DNA from 2 places in the Janthinobacterium sp. CG_23.3 genome. Region 1 is predicted to be linked to the other one. Evidence: predicted binding sites of a transcription regulator. Region 1 holds the regulator's gene; the other holds the start of a gene.
What was found. The regulator FliA, encoded in region 1, starts transcription of late flagellar genes. The targets are predictions, from matches to a motif close to CTAAAGTTTNNNNNNNNNNNGCCGNTA.

Region 1 (8,403 bases):
GGCGCTGGTGGCGCTGTCGACGTTGGCCAGGTTGCTGGCGGTGGCGTTGAGGCGCTGCGCCTGGGCGCTCATGGCCGAGCCGGAAACGCTGAAGATATGAAAGAGGGACATGGTTATTGCGCTCCTTGTATCGCCGTCATCATTTCCTTGATCTGGGCGTTGATTAATGTGATGCTGGCCTCGTAGCGGACGGCGTTGTCGGCGAACTGGTTGCGCTCGACGTCCATGTCGACGGTATTGCCGTCGACCGCGCCCTGGGCCGGCGTGCGGTACTGCAGCGCGCCGGCGGCGGCGCCGCCCGCCGCCGCCGTGGGGAAATGCCGCGCCGCAGTGGCCGCCAGCGCCGGCCCCGCCCCGCCCTGGCCCAGCGCGCCCTTGAGCGCGGCGGCGAAGTCGAGGTCGCGCGCCTTGTAGTTCGGCGTGTCGGCGTTGGCGATGTTCGACGCCAGCACTTGCTGGCGGTTCGCACGCAGGTTCAGCGCCGTTTCGTGAAAGCCCAAGTAAGCGTCGAGTTTGCCTATCATTTCTAGCTCCGCAAGAGATCGGCCACTTCCGTCCGGGGTGGGCGATATGGTGGTGACAGGATCGATGATACGGCCGGCGGCGCCGCCGCCATCGCTTGATCAGACCGCTGTTTGCGGTCTTGCTCGGGGTTTCGTCCGGCCCCGCCCGGCCTATCATCTAACCATTCCGGGGGTCCATACCATGCCATACGCTTTCACTCTGCCACGCCGCATTCCACTGTTCGCCGCCCTGCTGTGCTGTGCCGCCGGCGCCGCCGCCCAGGCCGGCGCGCGCCAAGAGCCGGAGGCGCTGCGCCAGAGCGTGGCGCAATTCCTGCAACTGCAAACGGCCGGCCTGCCCGGCCAGGTCACGGTCACGGTCGGCCCGCTCGACGCGCGCCTGAACCTGGCCGCCTGCCCGGCGCCGCAGGCGTTCATGGCGCCGGGCGCACGGGCCTGGGGCAAGACCACGGTCGGGCTGCGCTGCACCGCGCCGACGCCGTGGACCATCTATATCCAGGCGACGGTGGCGGTGCAGGCCGGCTACATCGCCAGCGCGCTGCCGCTGGCGCAGGGCCAGCCCATCGTCGCCGAACAACTGGTGATCCTGCGCGGCGACCTCGCCGCGCTGCCGGCCGGCATCGCCACCGACATGGCGCAGGTGCTCGGGCGCAGCGCCACCGTCTCGCTGGCGGCCGGCACGCCGCTGCGCCTCGACATGCTGCGCAGCGGTAACGTGGTACAGCAGGGGCAACTGGTGCGGCTGGTGTCGAGCGGCGCCGGCTTCCGCGTCTCGGCCGAGGCGCGCGCGATCAACAACGCCAGCGACGGCCAGGTGGTGCAGGTACGCACCACGGCGGGCCAGCAAATCAGCGGCGTGGCCAGGGCCGGCGGCCTGGTCGAAGTGGCGTTTTAAACGTCTTGGCAAAGAGATATGCTGATTGGCGGCGCCAGGGCTAAAGTTTCCGCTGCGGGCGCCGATAAAGAACACATATCCCGGAGTTCCAAGCTCCGACCAGACGAGGATGATGCTGTGAAAATTACCGATACCATGAAGAGCACCCCCGGCCTGCCGGTGACGCCGGCAGCCACTTCCAGTGCGCGCGGCGCCGAAAAGGCCAGCGTTAACACCGACACGTCGGACAAGGTGCGCCTGTCGCCGCAGGGCCAGGCGCTGGCCGCCAGCGCGGCCGGCAACAGCGCCGTGTTCGACACCAAGAAAGTAGAACGCATCAAGCTGGCCATCGCCGACGGCCAGTTCCAGGTCAATTCCGAAAAAGTCGCGGACGGTCTGCTGGAAACAGTCAGGGACTTGCTGCATTCACGTAAAAGATAGGTATCAGCCATGCAATCCGCCTCCCCCTTGAGCACGCTGCGCGAAGAACGCGAACTGATGGACGCGCTGTTTGAATTGATGCAGCGCGAGCAAGACAGCCTGGTGGCGGCGGAAATCGACGAATTGACCGCGCTGACGGCGCGCAAAGGCGCGCTGGTGGCGCAACTGGCGGCCTGCGCCAAGCTGCGCCACGACGCCTTGGCGGCGGCCGGCTTCGCGCCGAAGGAGGAAGGCATGGCGGCCTGGCTGGCCGGATGCGGCGACGCCGGCGCAACCGCGCAGTGGTCGGCGCTGCTGGCCTTGACGCGCGCGGCCAAGGAGCGCAACCGCCTGAACGGCATGCTGGTCAACAAACAGCTGGCGCACACCCAGGGCGCGCTCAACAGCATGCGCCCGGCCGCCCAGGGCGGCAACTTCTACGGCCCCAGCGGCCAAACCACCGCCGGCGCGGCCAGCCGCCGCCTGGTCATCGGCTAGTCCAGCCGACACCCAAACCGCGACAAGCAAACCGGGGACAGACCACGTTTTTCGAGAAACTTTCTCGAAAAACGTGGTCTGTCCCCGGTTTTTTTTATGGCGCCGGCGCCGGCGCCGCCGTGGTCGGCAGTTCGGTGACGGTGTCGGGCAGCGCCGACAGGATGGTGACGGCGACGCGGCGGTTGCGCGCGCGCCCGTCGGCGCCGTCGTTCGGCGCCACCGGCAGGTTGGCGCCGTGGCCCACCGCGGTCAGCCGCGCCGGCGCCACGCCCGCTTCGATGAACAGGCGCACCACCGCGCTGGCGCGCACCGCCGACAATTCCCAGTTGGACGGGAAGCTGGGGTTGCGGATTGGCTGGTTGTCGGTATGGCCTTCGACCTGCACCGCGTGCGGGTCGTCCTTGAGCAGCACCGCGACCGCCCGCAGGGCCTGGTCCGATTCGGCCGTCAGGCGCGCCTCGCCCGGGTCGAACAGCACGCTGGCGTTGATTTCGACGCTGACGCCGCGGCTGTTCTGCGTCACCCGCACCTTGCCCTCCTTGACCAGCGGCGCCAGCGTCGATAGCAGGTCGTTGGCCAGCCGCGTCATGTTCTCGCGCTCGCGCTTGAGCGCCTCGGCGCGCTTTTTGATCATCGGGTTCGGCAGCGGTATCGCCTGCGGCGCCTCCAGCACGATGGGCGGCGCGCCGCGGCGCAGGCCGAGCGCTTCGCCGATGGCGTCCGAGAAAACCCGGTACTTGCCCTCGTTGGCCAGCGACAGCGCGTACATGACGACGAAAAAGGCGAACAACAAGGTGATGAAGTCGGCGTACGAGATCAGCCAGCGCTCGTGGTTCTCCGGCTCGTCGTCGAATTTCCTGCGCGCGCGCCGCATCTGCATCTCAGTACTCCCGCAGCAGGCTGGCGACGCGCTCTTCGATGATGCGCGTGTGGTCGCCGCTGGCGATGTCGTAGAACACGGCGGCGACGATTTCGTACTGCACCACGCGCAGCGAGACGATCGCCTTGAGCTTGTTGGCCACCGGGTAGAAGAACAGGTTGGCCAGGCCGACGCCGTAGATGGTCGAGACGAACGCCACGGCGATGCCGCCGCCCAGCTTGGCCGGGTCGGTCAGGTTTTCCATCACGTGGATCAGGCCGAGCACGGCGCCGAGGATGCCGATGGTGGGCGAGTAGCCGGCCGCCGACTCCCAGATCCGCACCGCCTGGCGCTCGGCCACCTCGTAGGCGCTGATCTCGACGTCGAGCAACTGGCGCAGCTTGTCGGGGTGGATGCCGTCGACGATCATGCGCAAGCCCTTGACGACCAGCTGGTCGCCGCTGGCCTCCATGTGGCGCTCCAGCGACAGCGGGCCGTCGCGCCGCGCCGACTGGTTCCACTGGCTGATCTGGCGCGCCAGCGCGGCGCGTCCGTCGAGCGGCGGCAGGAACACCCAGCGCGTCATCTCGATGCCGCGCACGAAGGCGCGCATGCGCGTTTGCAGCAGCACCGCGCCGAGCGTGCCGACCACCACGATGGCGAACGCGGCCGGCTGTAGCAGCGAGGCGAACTTGCCGCCCTCCAGCCCCTGGCCGACGATGACGCCGGCCAGCGCCAGCACCACCCCGGCTACGCTGGCCCAGTCCACGCCTGCTCCCTTAACGATGCGCGCAGGCGCGCGACGGCCTGGGTGTGCAGCTGCGAGACGCGCGATTCGGACACGCCCATCACCGCCCCGATTTCCTTCAGGTTCAATTCTTCCTCGTAATACAGGCCCATGAGCATTTTCTCGCGTGGCGGCAGCGCGTCGATGGCGTCGATCACGCATTGCCGGAAGTCGGTGTCGAGCAGCGAGCGCAACGGGTCGCCGTCCTCGTCGACGCTGTGGCGGTCGAGGAAGCTGTCGTTGCCGCCGTCGGGGTCGTGGAAATCCTCGTAGTACAGCAACTGGTGGCCGCCGCCGTCGCCCAGCATCTCCTGGTAGTCGTGCAGCGACATCTTCAGCAGCTGCGCCACCTCGGACTCGGTGGGCGGGTGGCCGAGGCGCTGCTGCAGCGTGCTCATCGCCACCTCGATCTTGCGCATGTTCTGGCGCATGCTGCGCGGCAGCCAGTCGCTGCTGCGCAGCTCGTCGAGCATGGCGCCGCGGATGCGCAGCACCGCGTAGGTCTCGAACTGGGCGCCGTGGGTTTCCTCGTAGCGGTTGATGGCGTCGAGCAGGCCTATCATGCCGGCCTGGACCAGGTCGTCGACCTCGACCGAGGGCGGCAGTTTGGCCTTCATGTGGTGGGCCAGACGCTTCACCAACGGGATGTGCTCCGTCAGCAATTGGTTCTTGTCCGCTTTCCCTTTAACCGTATACATAGGCAGCTTATTGTTTGTTAGGCGCTAAAATGGTTGCCCCCCCGCGCGGTAGGGTGACGGCCCGGCCGACAGGGCGAAGCGCCCGGCCAGCTGGCGGAACGCGACCGATGCCCCGGCCAAGGGGAAGGCGTCGACGACCGCGCGTCCCAGCCGCGCGGCGCGGTGCAGGTATTCGTCGGCCGGCACCGAGCCCATCGAGGTCAGGTTCAACGCCAAATAACGGCTGGCCGCCTGAGCCATATTATCGTATACCACCTTTGCCTCGGTTTCGGAAGCCCCGGTGACAAGAATTCCAAACGGGCGCCGGCCGAACGCGTGGTTCAGGCGCTTGATCATGCAATAGGCCGCCTTGATCGAGGTGGCGCTGTTCGAGACCTGCACCACGATGTCGGCGCTGGCCATGGCCGGCAGCGGGAAGCCCTCCTCGCCATCTTCACCATACTCGCCGTCGACGATGACGATGCCGGTCTGCTTGACCAGCACGTCGAAGGCCTTGGCCAGCCGGCGCGCCTCGTCGGCGGCCACCGCGGCGACGCCGCGCGGCGCCAGCGTGACCACGCCGAAGCCCTGCGGCACCTGGTGGATCACCTGGTTCAGCGCGCAGCGCTGGCGCGCCACGTCGAGCAGGCTGGCGCCGCCGGCCACGCCGAGGCGCTCGCCGACGCCGCGCTCGCCGGCGCAGGCGTCGACCAGCAGCACGTCGTTGCCGGCGCGCGCCAGCGAGGCGCCCAGGTTCACCAGCATGGCGCCCTTGTCGTCCCGCGGCGTGGCCGACAGCACCGTGACGATGCGCGGCTTGGGCCCGGCCAGCATGCGCCGCAGGCCTTCGGCCTGGTCGAAGTCGAAATTAGCCAAGGTGCACCCCGCTGAGCGAACGCTCGTTGCGGGCGGCGCCGGCCTGCGCCATCAGCAGCGGCAGCTCGGCGTCCTGGTATTGCGACGGCGCGCCGGCGCGTTGCAGCTTGAACGCGCGGTCGATCAGGTAGCCGCGGTCGGCCAGGTGCAGGTCTTCCGGCACGCGCTGGCCGTTGGAGACGTAGAACAGGCGCAGCTTCTGGCGGATCACGACGTCGAGCACGTTGCCGATCGAGGCCGCCTCGTCGAGTTTGGTGATGATGCAGCCGGCCAGGCCGCTGCCCTGGTAGGCCCGCACCACTTCCTGCAGCGTCTCGCCGGTGGCGGTGGCGTTCAGACACAACAGGCGCTTGACGTCGGCGCCGGCGCCCTGCAGCATCGCCACCTGTTCGGTGACCATCTGGTCGCGCTGGCTGACGCCGACGGTGTCGATCAGCACCGTGTGCTTGTTGCGCAACTCCTTCAGGGCGATGCGCAGGTCGGCCTCGTCCTTGACCGAGTGCACCATCACGCCGAGGATCTTGCCGTAGATGCGCAGCTGCTCGTGGGCGCCGATACGGTAGGCGTCGGTGGTGATCAAGGCCAGCTTTTCCGGGCCGTGGCGCATCACGCAGCGCGCCGCCAGCTTGGCGGTGCTGGTGGTCTTGCCGACCCCGGTCGGGCCGACCAGCGCGAACACGCCGCCCTGCTCGAGCATCGCGTCCTCGTCGGCCATGGCGTTGAGGTTTTTCGCCAGCACCGTCTGGATCCAGCGCAGGCTGTCGGCGCCGCCGCGCCCGGCCGGCAGTTTCTCGACCAGGTAGCGCGCCAGCGTCGCCGAAAAGCCGGCCGCCAGCATCGCCCGCAGCACCTCGGTCTTGTGCGGCTCGCGCTGCTGGGTCGAACTCCACGACATTTCGCTGAGCTGGCTCTCGAGCATGCCGCGCATGGCGCGGATCTCGTCCATCATGCCGCTCATCTCGGCGGCGGCGCTATCCTTGGCGTGGGCGATGGCCGAGGCCATCAGCTGCGACATGCGCGCCATGTCGCGGGCGTCGTCGGCCGGCGCGGCCGGCGCGGCGGCCTGGCGCGGCGCCGGGCGGGCCTGCGGCTGAGGCTGCGCCTGGAACGGCGCCGCCGGCCTGGCCGGCGGCTGCGACTGCGCGTACGGCCGCGGCGCCATTTCGCCGCTGGGCTCGGCCAGCGAGGCGGCGTCGTCGCTGGCCAGCGCCAGGATCTCGACCTCGCCGTCGAGCTGGCGGTTGGACAGGATCACGGCGTCGGGGCCGAGCGCCTCGCGCACCTTGCGCAGCGCATCGCGCGAAGTCGGCGCGGTGAATTTTTTGACGTTCATGGCCGCTCCCCCGGTATGTGGCTTGGGCGCGCTTGCCGGCGTGCGGCATGGTTGTGTATGGCCATCATCGACTCCCTGTTGCCCGGGCATCGCGTCTTCCACATGAGACGCAGCTTACTCGGACAGGTCCATTATTAACGATGCACCCTGGAAACGATCGAAGGAGCAGGACGGGAAACAGGCCGTATTTCATTTTTCCGGCGGCGGCGAGCGGGCGGGCGGGCGAACGGCGGCGGCAACGCTATTGCGCGCCTACCAGGCTGGTCACCCGAATGGTCTTGGTTTCCGGGATTTCCGAGTGCGACAGCACCTTCAGCTGCGGCAGCGCGCGGCGCAGGAAGCGCGACAGCAGCGCGCGCAGCGGCCCCGGCACCAGCAGCACCGGCGTCAGGCCCAGCGCCTCCTGCTGCTGCGCCGCCAGCCCGGCCTGCTGGGCGATGGTGTCGGCCAGACCCGGCTCGATGCCGGCGCCGTCGGCGCCGCCGGAACCCAGCGCCTGCATCAACAGGCGCTCCAGGCGGTTGTCCAGGGTCATCACCGACAGCTCGCCGGCGCCGGGGAACAGTTGCTGCACGATGGCCCGGCCCAGCGCCACCCGCACCAGCGCCGTCAGGTCGGCCGGGTCCTGGATGTGCACGGCGTGCTCGGCCAGGGTTTCGATGATCGAGCGCATGTCGCGGATGTGCACGCCCTCGACCAGCAGGTTTTGCAGCACTTTTTGCAAGGTCGACAAGGACACCATCTTCGGCACCAAATCCTCGACCAGCTTGGGCGCGTCCTTGCCCAGGTGGTCGAGCAGCGACTGCACCTCGGCGCGGCCGAGCAGCTCCGAGGCGTGCGAGGTGATCAGGTGGTTCAAATGGGTCGCCACCACCGTGCCGGCGTCGACGACGGTGTAACCCATCGCCTGGGCCTGGTCGCGCAGGCCGGCCTCGATCCAGGTGGCCGGCAGGCCGAAGGCCGGGTCGCTGGTGGCCACGCCGGGCAGGGTGCCGCTGGCCATGCCCGGGTTGATCGCCAGGAACTGGCCGTTGAAGGCCTCGCCGGCGCCGACCTCGACGCCCTTGAGCGTGATGCGGTAGGCGGCCGGCTTCAATTCCAGGTTGTCGCGGATGTGCACCGGCGGCGCCAGGAAGCCGACCTCCTGGGCGAATTTCTTGCGGATGCCCTTGATGCGCTTGAGCAGCTCGCCGCCCTGGGTCTTGTCGACCAGCGGGATCAGGCGGTAGCCGACCTCGAGCCCGAGGGTGTCGACCGGCATGATGTCCTGCCAACTGGCCTCCTCCTGCTCCGGCGCGGTGGCCGGCGGCGGCGCCTCGGCCGGCGCCGCGTCGGCGGCCTCGGCGCGGCGTTTGCTGATCAGGTAGGCGGTGCCGGCCATGACGCCGGCCAGCAGCAGGAACACCATATTGGGCATGCCCGGGATCAGGCCCATGCCGCCGATGATGCCGGCGGTGATGTAGAGCACCTGCGGCTTGGCGAACAACTGGCCCACCAGCTGGGTACCGATGTCCTGGTCGCTGGCCACGCGCGAGACCACGATACCGGCCGCCGT
Region 2 (8,403 bases), on a different contig from region 1:
CGTAGGTCAGGGTGACGTTGCTGCTGGCGTCGCGGCCGCGGCCGATCTGGAAGGTCGGCCGTGGATCGAGCGCCACCAGCGTCAGCGGCACCTCGGCGCCGACCGGAAAGCCCGGCGGCAGCGTCATGCGCACCGGGCCGCCGGCGACGTTGACCAGCGAGCTGCCGTCGCCCAGGCGCGCCAGCACGGCGCCCTGCATCGACTGGCCCAGCAGCGCTTGCAGCGAACGCTGCAGGGCCAACTGGCGCGGCTCGCCGATCGATTCGACGGCGAGCGCGGCCCGCACGGCCGTTGGCGCGGCGATGCCGCTGGCGTCGAGCCGCTGCATGTTGCTCCCCCCCCGGTTTAGGTGGCGCCGTAGACGTTGGCCAGGCGCCGCTCGGTGCCGGTGCTGTGGATCAGCGCCGACAACTGGGCCATCCACGGCATGGTCAGGTCGCGGATCTTGCGGTCGTCGTCGAGCATTTTTTTGATGCAGTCGACTTTCGTCTGCCGGCTCTGGCCCTTCAGCGCCGGCGGCTCCTCGCCGTCCTTGAGCAATCGCACCTGGGCCGCGCAGCGCTGCTCCAGCTCGCCCAGCAAGTCCCAGTCGGCGTCGCTGGCGGCCCGTACCATTTGCTCGGTCAGATCGACCATCGATTCATATATTGCTAACACTTCTTGGCTGGTCATTGGCTCAGGCGCTCGCAAGGATGGACGCGTTGGCGGGCGCCAGCGCGGCCGGTTGCACGGCGGGCGCGTTGCCGATGGCGTTCCAGGCGTCGCGCAAATCGCTCAGCAACAATTGCACTTCCTCCAGCTTGTCGCTGCGGTTTTGCAGATTCGCCTCCAGCAGCAGCTTGCCCATGTAGTCGTACAACGCGTCCAGGCTTTCGGCGATGTCGCCGCCGGCCTTCTTGTCCAGGCTGGCGCGCAGGCCGCTGCCGATGATCAGCATGGCCTTGGAAATGGCGGCGCCCTTTTCGGCGATGTTACCGGCCTTCATGTGCATCTGGGCGCTGACCACCGCCACCAGCGCGCCGTCGAACAGCATGACTACCAGCTTGTGCGGCGTGGCGGCAACGACTCCCGTCTCCAGTCCCACTTTGGCGTACGCGTCGACGCCGCGTTGCATGGTTCCAAACATCATCTTCTCCTGGTTGTTGCCTAAATAATCAATGATTCCGCGATCGGGCGCCGGGGACCGCTTGCGCACGCTTGTTGCTCGCCAGGCCCCCAATATAAGTCATTATCGGCAGAATCAATTAAGACTTGAGAGGGGCGATTAGGCTTCAGTTTCGCGCATCCGCCGCGGGCCGCCGCCCGGAGGGGGGGGGCTGGAGCCGCGCCGCCCCCGGCCGGGTGCCTGGCGCACCCGGCATATATATGGCGTCATGCATCGCGGGGCGTAGCGGCGTTCCCACGGCATCGGTAACTATTGCCTTGTACCATTTTATTTTTTAAAAAGCCTTCAGTTTTCGCGGGGTGTTCCGTTAATGAATTAACTGCGGTGAACAAGCGAACTGATTCACGAAGTCGCCGCCCTTACCGTATCATCCACAAGCCAACCGGAGAAATACCATGAGCATCATCAACACCAACATGGCGTCGCTGAACGCCCAACGCAATCTGAAATCGTCGGGCAATGACTTGAACTCGTCGCTGCAGCGCCTGTCTTCCGGTATGCGCGTCAACAGCGCCAAGGATGATGCCGCCGGCCTGTCGATTGCTTCCAAGATGGATTCGCAGATCCGCGGCATGAACCAGGCCATCCGCAACGCCAACGACGGCATTTCGCGGGTCCAGACCGCCGACGGCGCGCTGCAAAACACCACCGACGCGTTGCAGCGTATGCGTGAACTGGCGGTGCAGGGTGCGAATGAAACCAACGGCACGGCCGAGTGGGCCAATATCAACACGGAGATGCAGGCGCTGAACACCGAGGTGGCGCGTATCAAATCCGACACCAAGTTCAACGGCACCGCCGTGCTCCTCGGGGACACCACCGACATCCAGGTCGGCGCCGATTCGGGCCAGAAGATCACCATCACCTCGAACGAAGTTGTCGATGTCGTCATCGCCCCCATCACGGACGCGGCCTCGGCGCTGGCCGCGCTGGGCCAGATCGACATTACCTTGGCAGCGGTCAACACCGAGCGCGCCAACCTGGGTACGGTGCAAAACCGCATGGGTTACGCGATCAGCAACCTGCAAAGCTCGGTCGAGAACCAGTCGTCGGCGAAAAGCCGCATCATGGACACCGACTTCGCGGCGGAAACGGGCAAACTGACCCGCGCCCAGATCCTGCAACAGGCCGGCACGGCGATGCTGGCCCAGGCCAACACGGTGCCGAACGGCGTCATGGCCCTGCTGCGCGGCTAATCGCCCAAATGGCGCTTTCGTAAGCGAAGGCAGTGTTGTATTCTTGAGGGAGCGGATGAAAATGTTGGATTCGCGCGTTGGATCAAAAAAGCCCGGCGCGCGAAGACATCTTTTTATACCCACACAAGTGTGCATAACACTGCATTAGGTCCGCGGGGGGGGGGGGGGGGGGGCCCCCCGCCCCGCGCCTCCCAAAAAACCAGATCCCCCCCCTCCCCCACCCCTCCCAACCGCCACACCCCACACCCCCAACCACCCCTCCTCCCCCCCCCCCCCACAGTATGCTCCTCGCCTTCCCCCCCCCCCCCCCCCCTCCCCCCCCCCCCCCCCCCCCCCCCGCGTCCGACTAAGGAGTATCCGTCATGCTGTCATCAATTAATGGTAACGCCGCCGCCCCGGCCGCGGCACCGCCCCCCCCGCCGCCCCAGGCCGGCAGCGCCGCGCCCGCGCCGCCGCTTGAGCGGGCCGCGCCCGCGCCCGCGCCCGCGCCGGCCAGGAGGGATACGCAACCGTCCGGCCGCGAGATGGAGGACGCCGTCAAGTCGCTCAACGAGTTCACCGGCCAGACGGCGCAGAACGTGCAGTTTTCGATCGACCAGGACAGCGGCAAGACCGTGGTCAAGGTGATCGACACGCAGACGCAGGAAGTATTGCGCCAGATTCCCAACGCCGAGGCGCTGTCGATTTCGCGCTCGCTGAATAAATTGCAGGGTTTGTTAATCCGCGACAAGGCGTAAGCGCGCGGGTACGCCGCCGCGGCCGCTTTGCCGGCCGGCCCGCCTCACAGGAGAATGAAATGGGTATTTCCGTTACCGGGGTTGGTTCCAACCTCGACGTCAACAACATCGTCTCCCAGTTGATGGCGTCCGAGAACGCGCCGCTGAACCTGCTGAAAGCCAAGGAAACCACGTTCAACGCCAAGCTGTCGGCCTACGGCACGATCCAGTCGGCGCTGTCGACCTTCCAGAGCGCGCTCAAGGCGCTCAGCACCGGCGCCCTGAACGCGCAAACGGCCACCAGCAGCAACTCCACCGTCCTCACCGCCAGCGCCGGCAGCACCGCAGTCGCCGGCACCTATTCGATCGAGGTCACCCAGTTGGCGCAGCGCCACAAGCTGTCGGCCGCCAACGGCCTGGCCAGCACCACCGCGGCGCTGGGCTCGGGCACGATGTCGATCCAGATCGGCTCCAAGCCGGCCGTCGTCATCCCGACCGCCGACTATTCGCTGCAGGGCTTGAGCAACGCGATCAACGCGGCCGGCGCCGGCGTCAGCGCGACCATCGTCAACGACGGCAGCACCAACCGCCTGGTCGTCACCGCCACCGACAGCGGCGCGGCCAACGCCATCACCATCACCACCGACGGCGGCCTGTCGCAGTTCGCCACGAGCGACCCGAACATGACGGTGCAGCAGGTGCCGCTGGACGCCACGCTGAAGATCGACAATATCCTCGTCACCAAGCCGTCGAACACGATCACCGACGCCGTCACCGGGCTGACGCTGAACCTGGTCGCGACGAATATCGGCAGCACCGTCAAGGTGGCCGTGGCGCGCGACCCGGCGGCGATGAAAACGGCGGTCACCGGTTTCGTCGAGGCCTACAACGCGCTCAGCGCCAGCGTCACCAAACTGACCGCCTTCGACGCCGCCGCCAAGAAGGGCGCGGTGCTGGTGGGCGACGCCGGCGCCAATTCGATCATGGTGGCCTTGCGCAAGGAGATGGGAACGGCCAGCAGCGGCGGCACGCTGACGCGCCTGTCGGACATCGGCGTCTCCTTTCAGCGCGACGGCAAACTGACGGTGGACGACAAGAAATTGACCACGGCCTTGAGCGGAAACGTCACCGACATGGTGCAGTTGTTCACCTCGACCAGCGGCTATGGCACCAGACTGAACGCTCTGGCCACGGAGATGCTGTCGAGCAGCGGGGTGATCAAGACGCGCCAGGAGGGGTTGAAGGAAACGATCAAAGGCATCACCGACGACCAGCTCGACATGCAGGACCATTTGGCGGCGGTGGAAAAACGCTACCGCAAGCAGTTTTCGACGCTCGACTCGACCATGAGCAGCCTGAACGGTACGCGCGACTTCCTGACGCAGCAACTGGCGGCGATCGCCAATAACTACTAGGCGCGACCCAACCGGGGCCGCCGCCTCAGTCGGCGGTGACGACGCGGTTCTTGCCGGTCTGCTTGGCCTGGTACATGGCGCGGTCGGCGCGTTTGACCAGCTCGGACTGGTCCTCGTTGGGGCGGCGCAGCGCGACCCCGGCCGAAAACGTGATCAACACCTTTTCGTTCTCGTGCAGGAAGAAATGCTTGGTCAGTTCGCGTTGCAGCCGCGTCATGGTCGAGGCCGCGGCTTCGACCGTGGTTTCCGGCAGCAGGATCAGGAATTCCTCGCCGCCGAAGCGGGCGATCACATCCATCGAACGCAGCGTGTCCTTGACGATCTTCACCAGGTGCTTCAGGGCGGCGTCGCCGGCCAGGTGGCCGTAGGTGTCGTTGAGGCGCTTGAAATCGTCCAGGTCGAGCATGGCGACGCACAGCGGCGTGCCGCGGCGGTCCGAGCGCGCCGTTTCGCGCTCGAACACGTCGTCCAGGCCGCGCCGGTTCAGGCTGCCCGTCAACTGGTCTTCCCGCACCAGTTCGCTCATGTGCTGCAACTTCGCCTCCAGCGTGTGGATGCGCATCTCGGCGTCCTGCACCTCTTGGCGCGCCAGCACCATCTTGTCGCGCGCGCGCAGCGCCTCGGTCTGCACCACGCGGGTTTCGCGCAGCACCTCGTCGAGGATGTGGTTGAGTTCGACGATGTTGTCGCCCTTGCTGATCTTGTCCGAATAGCCGCCGATCTTTTCGTGGAAGTCTCCGGTGCTGGCGGCGACCTGGCTGAGGCGGTCGATGAAGGTCATCATCATGTTCTTCACCGTCAACTTGACGTCCGCCAAGCTGTGCTTGAGCTGGCTCTGCTTGTAGATCACTTCCTTCAGGCTGCGCGTGGCGTCTTCCAGCGCGCGCTGGTCGAGCGGGCCGGAGATCAAGTTTTGCACCGCGTCGATCTGGCCGCGCAGCCAGCTGTCGTCGTCGAGCAGCTCGCTGACGTTTTCCAGCAGCAGTTTGAACAGGCGCAGCAGCAATTCCTGCTGTTCCGCCGTGTCGCCGCTTTTCAGCTCGATCTGGTAGCACAACTGCTTCAGGCGCACGGCGATTTCGTTGAGTGCCTCGTCGGTGTGGGCTTGCTTGATGGCGTTGCCCAGCGATTCGGATTCCTGCACCAGCGCCGGCGCGCCGCTCAGCAGCGAGGCGACGGCGAAGCTCAAGGTGCGGCTGAGCAGCTCGCGCAGCTGGCGGCTTTGCTCGCCCTCGGGCGCGGCGGCCGTTTCGATGCCGACGCCCTTGCGCAGGTGCCGGTCGGCGAGTTGCGCCAGCGCCTTGGCGTAGCCGTCCCAGTCGCGCGCCTTGACGGCGCGGTTGAAGCGGCGGCCGAACTCGGCCAGTTCGCCGACGTTCTCGCCGAGCTTGACGGCGAAACCGTTCAGCACGCCGGCGGCGCCGTCGTCGGCCGCCATCGGGGCGCTGGCCGCCACCACGGCGGCCGGTTCGGGCTCGTCGCTGACGCCGGCGATTTCGTTGTAGATTTCGCGGTAGGCTTGCGGCGTCGGCGCGATGCGCCGCGTGGCCAGGCGGCGGAACGCCTCGCGCGCGATGTCGGCCGGATTTTGCGCCGCCGCCGCGGTGGCGCCGGCGAGGGCGGCGGAAGGGGGAAGGGGTTTGCTCGACATGGTGCGCACGGCCTCTATATGGGATTGCTGACTGCCTCTATGATATGCCAAGCGGCGGCGCGCCAATGGCAGAATTAGCGGCTGGAAGGCATCTTACTTTGCGGCATCAGTTTGCCCGCCGCCCGCCGGCGCGCCTACTCGACCAATTGGTTCTTGATCGCGTAATGGGTCAGCTCGGCGCTGTTTTTCAGCTTCATCTTCAGCAGCAGGCGGGCGCGGTATTCGCTGACGGTCTTCACCGACAGCGACAGTTCCTGGGCGATCGCGCCCACCGTCTTGCCCGAGGCGATCATCGTCAGCGTCTGGTATTCGCGGTCCGACAACGTGTCGTGCAGCGGCGTGGCGTGGTCCTCGCCGACGCTGTTGGCCAGTTCCTGCGCCAGCGCGGCGCTGATGTACTTCAAGCCGCCGGCGACCTGGCGGATCGCCGTGACCAGCTCGCGCGGCGCGCTCTGCTTGGTCAGGTAGCCGGCCGCGCCGGCCTTCAGCGAGCGGATCGCGTACTGGTCCTCGCGGTGCATCGACAGCATCAGCACGGCCATTTCCGGGCGCTCCTTCTTGATCTGCTTGAGCACGTCGATGCCGCTGCGGTCGGGCAGCGAGATGTCGAGCAGCACCACCTGGCAGTCGGCGGCGCGGAACAGCTTGACGGCGTCGAGGCCGTTTTCGGCCTCGCCGGCGACGACGATGTCGCCGGTCTCGGCGAGGATTTGCTTCAAGCCTTCGCGCACGATCGCGTGGTCGTCGGCGATGAAGACCTTGATGGTGGGCGTTTCTGTCATGGGGTCGTCATTCTTGTTCGTATTGATACTATTACGGTTAAACCGGCGGCGCGCTGTTGCCGCTGGCCGGCGCGGCGGCGGCAGCCGCTATTATCGTCGCCCTTGGCGTGGCCAGCTTGATTTTGATGGCGACGACGGTGCCGCCGCCGGCCGCGTGGCTCAGCGTCAGCGTGCCGCCCAGCGCGTTGGCGCGTTCGGCCATGCCGCGGATGCCGAACGATTTCGGCTTGGCGCGGTCGGCCTGCCAGATGCCGCCGCCATTGTCGGTAATTTTCAGGCTGATGTGGTGGCGCAGCCGCGCCAGGCGCACCGTCACGCGGCTGGCGTTGGCGTGCTTGGCGATGTTGGTCAGCGCCTCCTGGAAGATGCGGAACAAGGCGGTGGCCTGGTCGAGGTCGAGTTCGATCTCCTTCTGGTTCGAGGCGAAATGGCAGGGCAGCCCGGCCTGGGTTTCGAACTCCTTGCTTTGCCATTCGAGCGCGGCGACGATGCCCAGGTCCAGCATCGACGGGCGCAGGTCGAGCGATATGCGGTGCACCGCGTCGATGCTGCGGTCGACCAGCTGGTCGAGGTAGGCCGCCTTGGCCGCCAGGTCGGGGTCGCCGGGCAGGCGCTTGGCCAGCATCGCCAGCGCCATCTTGATGGCCGTCAGGTTGCCGCCCAGGTCGTCGTGGATCTCGCGCGCGATGCGCGTGCGCTCCTGCTCCTTGACGCGGTCGGCGTGGGCGCTCAGCTCGGCCAGGCGGGCGCGCGAGCGCTGCACCTCGAGCTGTTCCAGGCGGCTCTCGGTGATGTTGGTCATGATGCCCTCCCACTGCACGGCGTCGGCGCCGGCGCGCGGACTCGAGCGCAGGTTGATCCATTTCACGTCCTTCCAGGCGTCGACCCAGATGCGGCCCTCCCAGTTCCAGCTCCACAGCGAGGCGCGCGACGCTTGCATCGAATCGAGGTAGGACTTGCGGTCGTCGACCAGGATCAGTTCGAGGAACAACTCGGGGCGCCGCTGCAGCTCGGCCGCGGTCAGGCCCAGCAGCGCCTGGCAGCCGTCGCTGAGGTAGGGGAAGGCGACGGCGCCGTCGGCGCCCAGGCGGAACTGGTAGACCAGGCCGGGCGTGTTCGAGACGATGGCGTTGAAATGCGACTGCACCTGTTCGAGCGCGGCGGCGCTGGCCCGCGGCGCGCTCATGTCCTCGCCGATGGCGATCAACAGGGCCTGGCCGTCGCGGTCGGCGCGCAGCAGGCGCAGTGTCAGCGGATACAGCGTGCCGTCGCGGCGGCGGTGCTCGGTGTGCAGGTTGACCTGGGCGCCGATGGCGTGGCCGAGGCCGGCCAGCAGCGCGCCGAACTGGACCCGCGTCAATTGCGGCGCCAGCGTGAACGGCGTCATCGCCGCCAGCGCGGCCGCGTCGTATTGCAAGTTGGCGCGGGCGGCGGCGTTGACGTCGACGAACTGCAGCGTGGCCGCGTCGATCAGGTAA

Region 2: fliS (flagellar export chaperone FliS) is a predicted target of FliA. The motif match lies at 1,230-1,256, and genes of this name have one in related genera.

What each region holds. Positions count from the first base shown of each region.
Region 1 covers NZ_JBJXIB010000024.1:16,464-24,866, forward strand. The annotation lists gene flgC (flagellar basal body rod protein FlgC) at 1-111, opposite strand, end outside; gene flgB (flagellar basal body rod protein FlgB) at 114-524, opposite strand; gene flgA (flagellar basal body P-ring formation chaperone FlgA) at 706-1,419, shown strand; gene flgM (flagellar biosynthesis anti-sigma factor FlgM) at 1,537-1,839, shown strand; gene ACFDR9_RS08525 (flagella synthesis protein FlgN) at 1,849-2,316, shown strand; gene motD (flagellar motor protein MotD) at 2,411-3,196, opposite strand; gene ACFDR9_RS08535 (flagellar motor protein) at 3,198-3,944, opposite strand; gene ACFDR9_RS08540 (RNA polymerase sigma factor FliA) at 3,926-4,660, opposite strand; gene ACFDR9_RS08545 (antiactivator of flagellar biosynthesis FleN protein) at 4,685-5,515, opposite strand; gene flhF (flagellar biosynthesis protein FlhF) at 5,508-6,848, opposite strand; gene flhA (flagellar biosynthesis protein FlhA) at 7,090-8,403, opposite strand, start outside.
Region 2 covers NZ_JBJXIB010000056.1:2,889-11,291, forward strand. The annotation lists gene ACFDR9_RS14485 (flagellar hook-length control protein FliK) at 1-328, opposite strand, end outside; gene ACFDR9_RS14490 (flagellar protein FliT) at 346-672, opposite strand; gene fliS (flagellar export chaperone FliS) at 677-1,126, opposite strand; gene ACFDR9_RS14500 (flagellin) at 1,561-2,361, shown strand; gene ACFDR9_RS14505 (flagellar protein FlaG) at 2,724-3,098, shown strand; gene fliD (flagellar filament capping protein FliD) at 3,158-4,492, shown strand; gene ACFDR9_RS14515 (GGDEF domain-containing protein) at 4,518-6,143, opposite strand; gene ACFDR9_RS14520 (response regulator transcription factor) at 6,278-6,925, opposite strand; gene ACFDR9_RS14525 (histidine kinase) at 6,963-8,403, opposite strand, start outside.